DNA from 2 places in the Limosilactobacillus panis genome. Region 1 is predicted to be linked to the other one. Evidence: predicted binding sites of a transcription regulator. Region 1 holds the regulator's gene; the other holds the start of a gene.
The links. The regulator NrdR, encoded in region 1, represses ribonucleotide reductase genes. The targets are predictions, from matches to a motif close to ACACNATATATNGTGT.

Region 1 (3,417 bases):
TCTTAGCAAGTTCGTTTGCAATTGCCCCTAACAGGTAGGTCTTACCAACCCCAAAATTACCGTAAAGATACAGGGCGGGCTGAAAGTGTCCCGGCTGGTAGCTCTCTGTAAAGTCAACCGCCGCCTTCAAGGCCGCGGTCCGAGTTGCCGTGGCGTGTTGTTCGTCAATGTAAAAATCGTCCAGGGAAGCCCGCTGAATAAACTTCGGCATATTGATTGACTGAACCAGCCGTTTAATATGGCGCTGGCGTTCCTGTTTCATCAGTTGCTTAGTAGGAACATAGGTCACGTCAATCTGACCGGAGTTCAAAATTAGTTGGGGAGAATAGCCCGGGGCCACGGTGGCTTCACCCCGTTGGCGGAGTTGCTTTTCGTGGTAGAACTCGTACAGTTTCGACTGGCCACTTCGTATCATTTCTTTGGTAATTTGGTCATGGTTGGCGCTAAGGAAGGATTGAACGTCGTGATCCGCCATCACCTTTTTCATCAGCTCAGCAATGTTGGTGTTAATGTTCTTTCCCCGCATGATTCCCTGGAGTGATTCATTTAAGGACTTCATTATTGGTCACCACCCTTTTTTCCTTTCCGTTTGGCGAGCATGGCCTGCACTTCTTTTAGCGCCTCAGGGGACGCCTTCTTATTTAACTGCTGTGTATCCGTCTTGCTCCATTCCGGCATCTGTTCTTCAACCTTCGGCCGGCGGTAAGCAAAACGGCCCTTGGACGTCGCGCGTTGCTTTCCCCGCTGCTCTTGGAAGTTTTTTAACTCCTGAAGGGCCCCTGGGGCATCCTTAACCCCCGCCTTAATCCAACTATTGGCAATTGCGTCAACAAAGCTGGCCTTCAGGTTAGCATTGTCAAGGTCGGCAATGATGTACCAGGAAAGAATGTTAATGACTGTTGAATCAAGCTTAACATCATTAACCAGGTGGGTTAGGATATGGCGTTCATTTGCACTTACAAAGCCACCGGTCTGTTCCTTCAAGCCCTGGAGAAATTCAACCGGTGCATAATCGGCCGCACTTTGTAAAAGCTGGCGATCTTTGGCCGTGAGCTTAACCGCTGGATTAGCGGACTGGCTGCTAGCCGTTGGGGGCGCCTGATAGCCAGCCTGCCGGTAGTGACTAGCAACAACCCGTTTAAATTTTGCCGGGTTAAAATGGTTATCCGCTAAGTCAACTGCCTGAAGGACCAGCTTGGCCATCGTTGGTTCATCAATCCCATACAATTGGTGCTCAACTTCAATTAACTGGCGGGCTTGGCTTAAGTCTTTCTTCATCACCGGCTGTTTTTTGATCAGCCGGAAAAGCGTTGGCCAGTCAAAGTCACTTTGTCCAACCTGGAGCTGTGGTCGCTGTTCAACGGTAGTCTGCTTACGAACATTCTTAATCGTTGTGGGAGTTTTGACTAGCGAATTGTTGGCCACGTGGAACTCATCGAGGAAGTGGTGACTAACGTTTTCCAACGACGGCGAAGAGGCCAGCTGGTAGCGCTGGGCTTCTTTGACCAACTGCTTAAAGTGACCATCCCCAACTGCTTCAAGAAGGAGAACACTAAGGAGGTCATCCTCAATAAATGCTGCCGGTGTAAGGGTCGCCTGTAGTTGATAGACAAAAAAAGGCCCTTGGCTATCCTTCCCCCGATAGGTTTGGACCATCCCCACCGCTTCTAAACGGTGCAGGGCTGTTGCAAGCTGGGAAATTCCCGCATTTAATTGGCGGATAATGTTTGCCTGTAAGCGACGATCTGCTAAGGTGGGCTGGGAAATTAATTGAGCACGGAGAGCATAAAAAAGGCCAAAAGCCGTTGGCCCCAATACCGGTTGATAAAAGCTGGTAAAGACCCGGTCGTTAAAGTTGACAAAATCGGTGGCAGCAGTGACCAAGAATCCCGCTTGCGGGTTAAATTCCTCTTCCTGCGCAGTCATTGCCACTCCTCCTACTTCTTTTCACCCTTGTGCTCGTCCTTTACCATCGTCTCTAGTTCGCTCATAAAGGCATCAACGTCTTTGAACTGCCGGTAAACACTGGCAAAGCGGATGTAGGCGACCTCGTCAACACCCTTCAATTCGTTCATGACGTACTTACCAATCAGCTGGCTAGAAATTTCGTTCTCACCCAGGCTCCGGACCTTATTTTCCACCTTATCGGTCATCTTGGTCAGCCGCTCCATACTGATTGGCCGCTTCTCTGCTGACCGCACGATTCCGTTGAGAATCTTTTGTCGACTGAACTCCTGGCGTGTACCGTCCTTCTTAATAACCAAGAGGGGGGTCTGCTCGTAGCGTTCAAAAGTGGTAAAGCGAAAGCCACAGTGGATACATTCCCGACGCCGGCGTATAAAGGTACCATCCTCACTGGGCCGGCTATCAACAACTCGTGATCCGTTACGGTGACAATGTGGACACTTCATGCGCTTTCCTCCTTAATTGCTTTAATACTTTATTTTACCATAATCACTCTGCCCTAAGGTAGTCCACTACCTTAGCGACCTGTCGTCGCAGCTCATCCAGGGAGCCATCATTATTGATCACCACATCTGCCTGGCGAACCTTTTTTGCCAGTGGCCACTGGGCGGCAATCCGTTGTTCAGCCACCGGCTTTGAGTAGCCGTTGCGCGATATTAGGCGGTGAACTTGGCGGTCATGACTGACCGAAACAACAACAATCAGGTCACATTCCTGGTCGTAGCCCTGTTCAAACAGGAGGGGGGCATCCAGGATCACGAATGGGATGTCTTGCTTTTTAAAAGCGGCTAGCTGGTCCATGATTGTCTCCCGAATCAAGGGTTGCATAATCGTGTTTAGTTGGTGACGAACGCCGGCATCACTAAAGGCCATTTTGCCAAGGACCTTCCGGTTTAAATGGCAATCCGGCGTTAAAATCCCCCGTCCAAACTGATCCACCAGCTCGGTTAAGCCTAACTGACCAGGTCGTTGAAGGCAGTGGGCAACTTGGTCCGCATCGACAATCGGCAGGCCCACCTGACTGAGCATTTGACTGACGGTCGATTTGCCACTCGCAATTCCACCGGTCAATCCCACTACTTTGGTCATTTCTTTACCTCCACGAACGGTTGACAGTGCGGACAGAAGGTCGTACCCCGTTGGGCAACCTTGATTTTGATCATCTTTGTTCCACACCGGGGGCAGCGATCACCAGCATGTCCATAGGCGTTCAATTGTTTCTGAAAGGCCCCGGCATCTCCAAGGGCGTTGGTAAAGCTATGGACGGTCGTACCCTTGTACTTTGTCGCCGTCGCCAGTTCCTTGATGATGTTGTCATGAAGGGCCTTCACCTTAGCCGGTGGAATTGTATTAGCCGCTTGTTCCGGATTGATTTTACTCATCCACAGGACCTCATCGGCATAAATATTACCTAGTCCAGCGACGTGGCGTTGGCTCAGCAGGAAAGGTTTG
Region 2 (3,417 bases), 550 kb from region 1:
GTGACTGTCTCACCATGCAGCTTGCGTTGAGCAACCTGCATGACAACATCGTCCATACTTTGGGGAATTTCAACACTCATCGATAACTGCTTCCTTCCTACTTATGGCGTCTCTTACGTGCCTTCTTACTGAACTTAATTCCCTGGGGTACCCGGTGGTGTCTTACCACTTGCGTCTGTCGACCCGGGGCTACTTGCTGCTGTTGATGTTGCCGTTTCATCAGTTGTTGGTGTTCGTACTCGCTCCACGGGTTCAATAGGCCGCGCATAAAGCCGGCCACCTCTTCCCGGTGATCATCCATCCACTTTTCAGCGGTCTTAACATCGTTGGTATCGATTCCGTTGCTACGGATGAAAGATAGCATCAGCTGGGTTTCCCGGTCCTTGCGACTCAGGCTAGCCAGCATGTCCTGAGATGGTTGCATATTGGCAATTGCCTTCAAGCCGATCCGGTACTGGTCTAAGTCGAGCTGCTTGGTCCGCTTCAAGTAATCAAAGAGGGCCTGGGCAGTCGGGACAATATTTTTAATCTGTTTGGGGGTAATGTCCGGGTCAAGCGGCATCATCATTCCCAAGACCCGCTGAAGGTCGTAGAAATCCCAGCTGCCGGGGTATTCACCACATTCCTGGGCCATCAACTTGATAAACTGACCAACAATGTATTGTTGTTCACCACCATCAAGTGGCTGGTTCTGGGACTCATTTTCAACCGCTGCCGCGTGCTTGCATTTTTCAATGAAGCCTTCCAACCGTTGGGCCGACCACGGTTTAACTTTCTTAACATTTTCCGGTTTCTTAGTGGCTGTGGTCTTCTTTGCCGGTGCTTTAGGAGCCGGTTCAGTAGTCTTTTCCTTGCCGTGCATTTGCGCCCATGTCTGGTGGGCCTTCCGACAGGCATTCATATTTGTACGTTGGTCATCAATTGCTTGAATGATTTCCCTTAATCCCGCAACCTTTAAAAAGTTTTGGTAGGCCTTCAAGACCGGGGCCACCGCAATGCCAAACTGGTTGGTCAATACAGGATCCGCAATGAAGTCTCCCACCATTACTTCCTTCACCGCTTGGGGCATCCACGCGGTGTCGGCCAGGTGCTGCTCGTTCATCATATGTTGATTAAAGCGGGTTAGAATATCCTGAGCATGCTTCTGCTGGTTAGCAGAAAGTTGATGATACGTGGACGAAGAGAGGAACTTTTTAACGTGTTCTTCTTGTTCGTTCATACTCCACTCCTCCATCTAAAATTGAATTTTCCTATCTATCATATCATAATTAAGTGATAAAGATTAAATGAGGGGGCGCGCGCAATGCGTAAGAAGAAAATTGTGGAAGCCATGAAGAATGTCTATTTTCAAAAGATGACCAGTACTGGCTACCAGGAAATTGAAGACGAGATCCACCAGCTTCAGGAGCAGCGGCCCGCTAAAATTGCCCAACTGAAGGCAGCCCGGGCCCTGGGTGATCTCTCGGAAAATACGGAGTACAGCGAACTTCGCCACTTAGAGAGCCGACTACGTTACCTAAATAAGCAGCTCCAATATTCACAAGTGATTGACCCGGCGGATACTGGGACCGTCGACCTCGGCACGACCGTCACCCTCAAATTTGAGGATGATGACGACACTGCAACCTACCAAATTGTCGGCAAACAGGAAGCCGACCTCGCCAAGCAGAAGGTCTCCTTTGACTCCCCGCTTGGTCAAGCAATCATGCACCAGCCAGCGGGTAAAGTCGTTACTGTCCAAGCCCCCCCAGGCATCTTACCAGGTTAAAATCATTAAGATTGCCTTGAGTAAATAACGAACTTTTTTCCAAACCTCCTAAACCGTTTCCATGTTTCTTTTCGCGCCCTTCACATTATCAATCAGCCGATTAGCCACTATATTTTGTGCTTGCACCCGGGGAAAATAGCCCCTATACTACCATATGTTGCGTTCATAGCGCTATGAGCCCTAAACATACTTTTGGAATTGAGGTTACTTAAATGAACTACTTTAAATTTTTGGCCCACCAGCTCAAGGGGTGGCCACAACAGAACTACTACCTGTTCTTCTTTAGCCTGGGTTGTCAGATCATGACCCTGGCCAGCACACCAATCACCTGGTTGTCCGTGATCACCTTCATCGGTACTACTCTAGGTGTCCTCTGTGTCTTGGCAATCAACGCCGCTAAGTCGGTAAACGGGGTGCTCGGTATTCTTTCTGCAATCTGTTTTATCATCATCGGCTTCAACGCCAAGAACTATTTGAGCATCGGGGAACAGGTTGCCTACATGATTACCCTGGATATCCCCGTCCTCTTGTCCAGCAACTGGAACGTTAATATGGCATCAAAGATCCGCCACTTTACTCCCCGCAGCTGGACAGTGGCAATTATCGCTACCGGGGTGGTCTACCTGGTTTCCGGCTACCTAATCGGTCACTTAACTGACGACCCCCGCCCATGGATTGATGCCATCAGCTTTTCAATTAGCTTAACGGCCGGGGTGATTTGCTTCCTCCGCTTTAACAACCAGTACTTCTGGTGGCTAGCTTCCGGAATTGCCCAGCTGGTCCTCTGGTTCATTTCATACCAGCAGGGTTCCGCAACCCTGGCAATGGCCGTGAATAGTTCCATCTACCTAATCAATGACGTCCTCGCCTTTACCATTTCACCATGGTACAACAAGAAGGAACGCGAACGGCTAAGCATCGCCGAAACGGCCTACGCAAAGTCGGTGGGAATCGAAGAATAAAAGGGGCTGTGACATAAGTCCCAAATAATTAATGGAGTTAGATGAAATCTTCGGATTTCATTTAACTCCATTTTCCTTTAAAATATTAGTAAAAGAAAAGACATCGACCTGACCGTCGATGCCTCCAAAATACCCTCGAAAGGATACAAAAACATTGGAACCTGATTATAACATGAATCAACTTAGTTTGAACATACCTACTGCTTATGAACCTGAGTTAAATCATCCAGCACGTTATATTAATCGGCTGGTTGAAAGCTTAGCGCTGCGGCGACCCAATATTATGGGTCGACCAAGAGAGTATGATCCACGAATGCTGTTAAAGTTAGTTTTACTGGCTTACAGCTATGGTATCATTTTCTCTAGGAAAATTGAACGCTTTGCTCGTGAAAACATTGTTGCGATGTGGTTGACTCAAGAACAGCGCCCAACCTACCGCACCATTGCTCGCTTCATTGTCTCCCAAGAATTGGAAGATATGATTCAGAGTAGTTTCAAGGAATTTCATGACTATTTAAAGGCTCAGGGAATGATCGATGAGGCTTCATTCATTGATGGCACTAAGATTTTAGCTAACGCAAATAAGTTTTCCTTTGTTTGGAAGAAACGCACCATTAAGTATCGCGAATTAAACGTTGAAAAGGCTCAAAAACTAATTCGTGAAATTAAGCAAGCAGAAGTTAAGAT

Region 2: the regulator NrdR is predicted to act here: its motif matches at 1,873-1,888, upstream of pnuC (nicotinamide riboside transporter PnuC).

What each region holds. Positions count from the first base shown of each region.
Region 1 covers NZ_CP081855.1:1,396,486-1,399,902, forward strand. Annotated here, with positions in the region: gene dnaI (primosomal protein DnaI) at 1-559, opposite strand, end outside; gene KZE55_RS06790 (DnaD domain protein) at 559-1,926, opposite strand; gene nrdR (transcriptional regulator NrdR) at 1,938-2,411, opposite strand; gene coaE (dephospho-CoA kinase) at 2,455-3,054, opposite strand; gene mutM (bifunctional DNA-formamidopyrimidine glycosylase/DNA-(apurinic or apyrimidinic site) lyase) at 3,051-3,417, opposite strand, start outside.
Region 2 covers NZ_CP081855.1:1,944,444-1,947,860, forward strand. Annotated here, with positions in the region: gene KZE55_RS09250 (hypothetical protein) at 1-80, opposite strand, end outside; gene KZE55_RS09255 (hypothetical protein) at 98-1,219, opposite strand; partial or broken gene greA (transcription elongation factor GreA) at 1,304-1,796, shown strand; gene pnuC (nicotinamide riboside transporter PnuC) at 1,981-2,730, shown strand; gene KZE55_RS09270 (IS1182 family transposase) at 2,885-3,417, shown strand, end outside.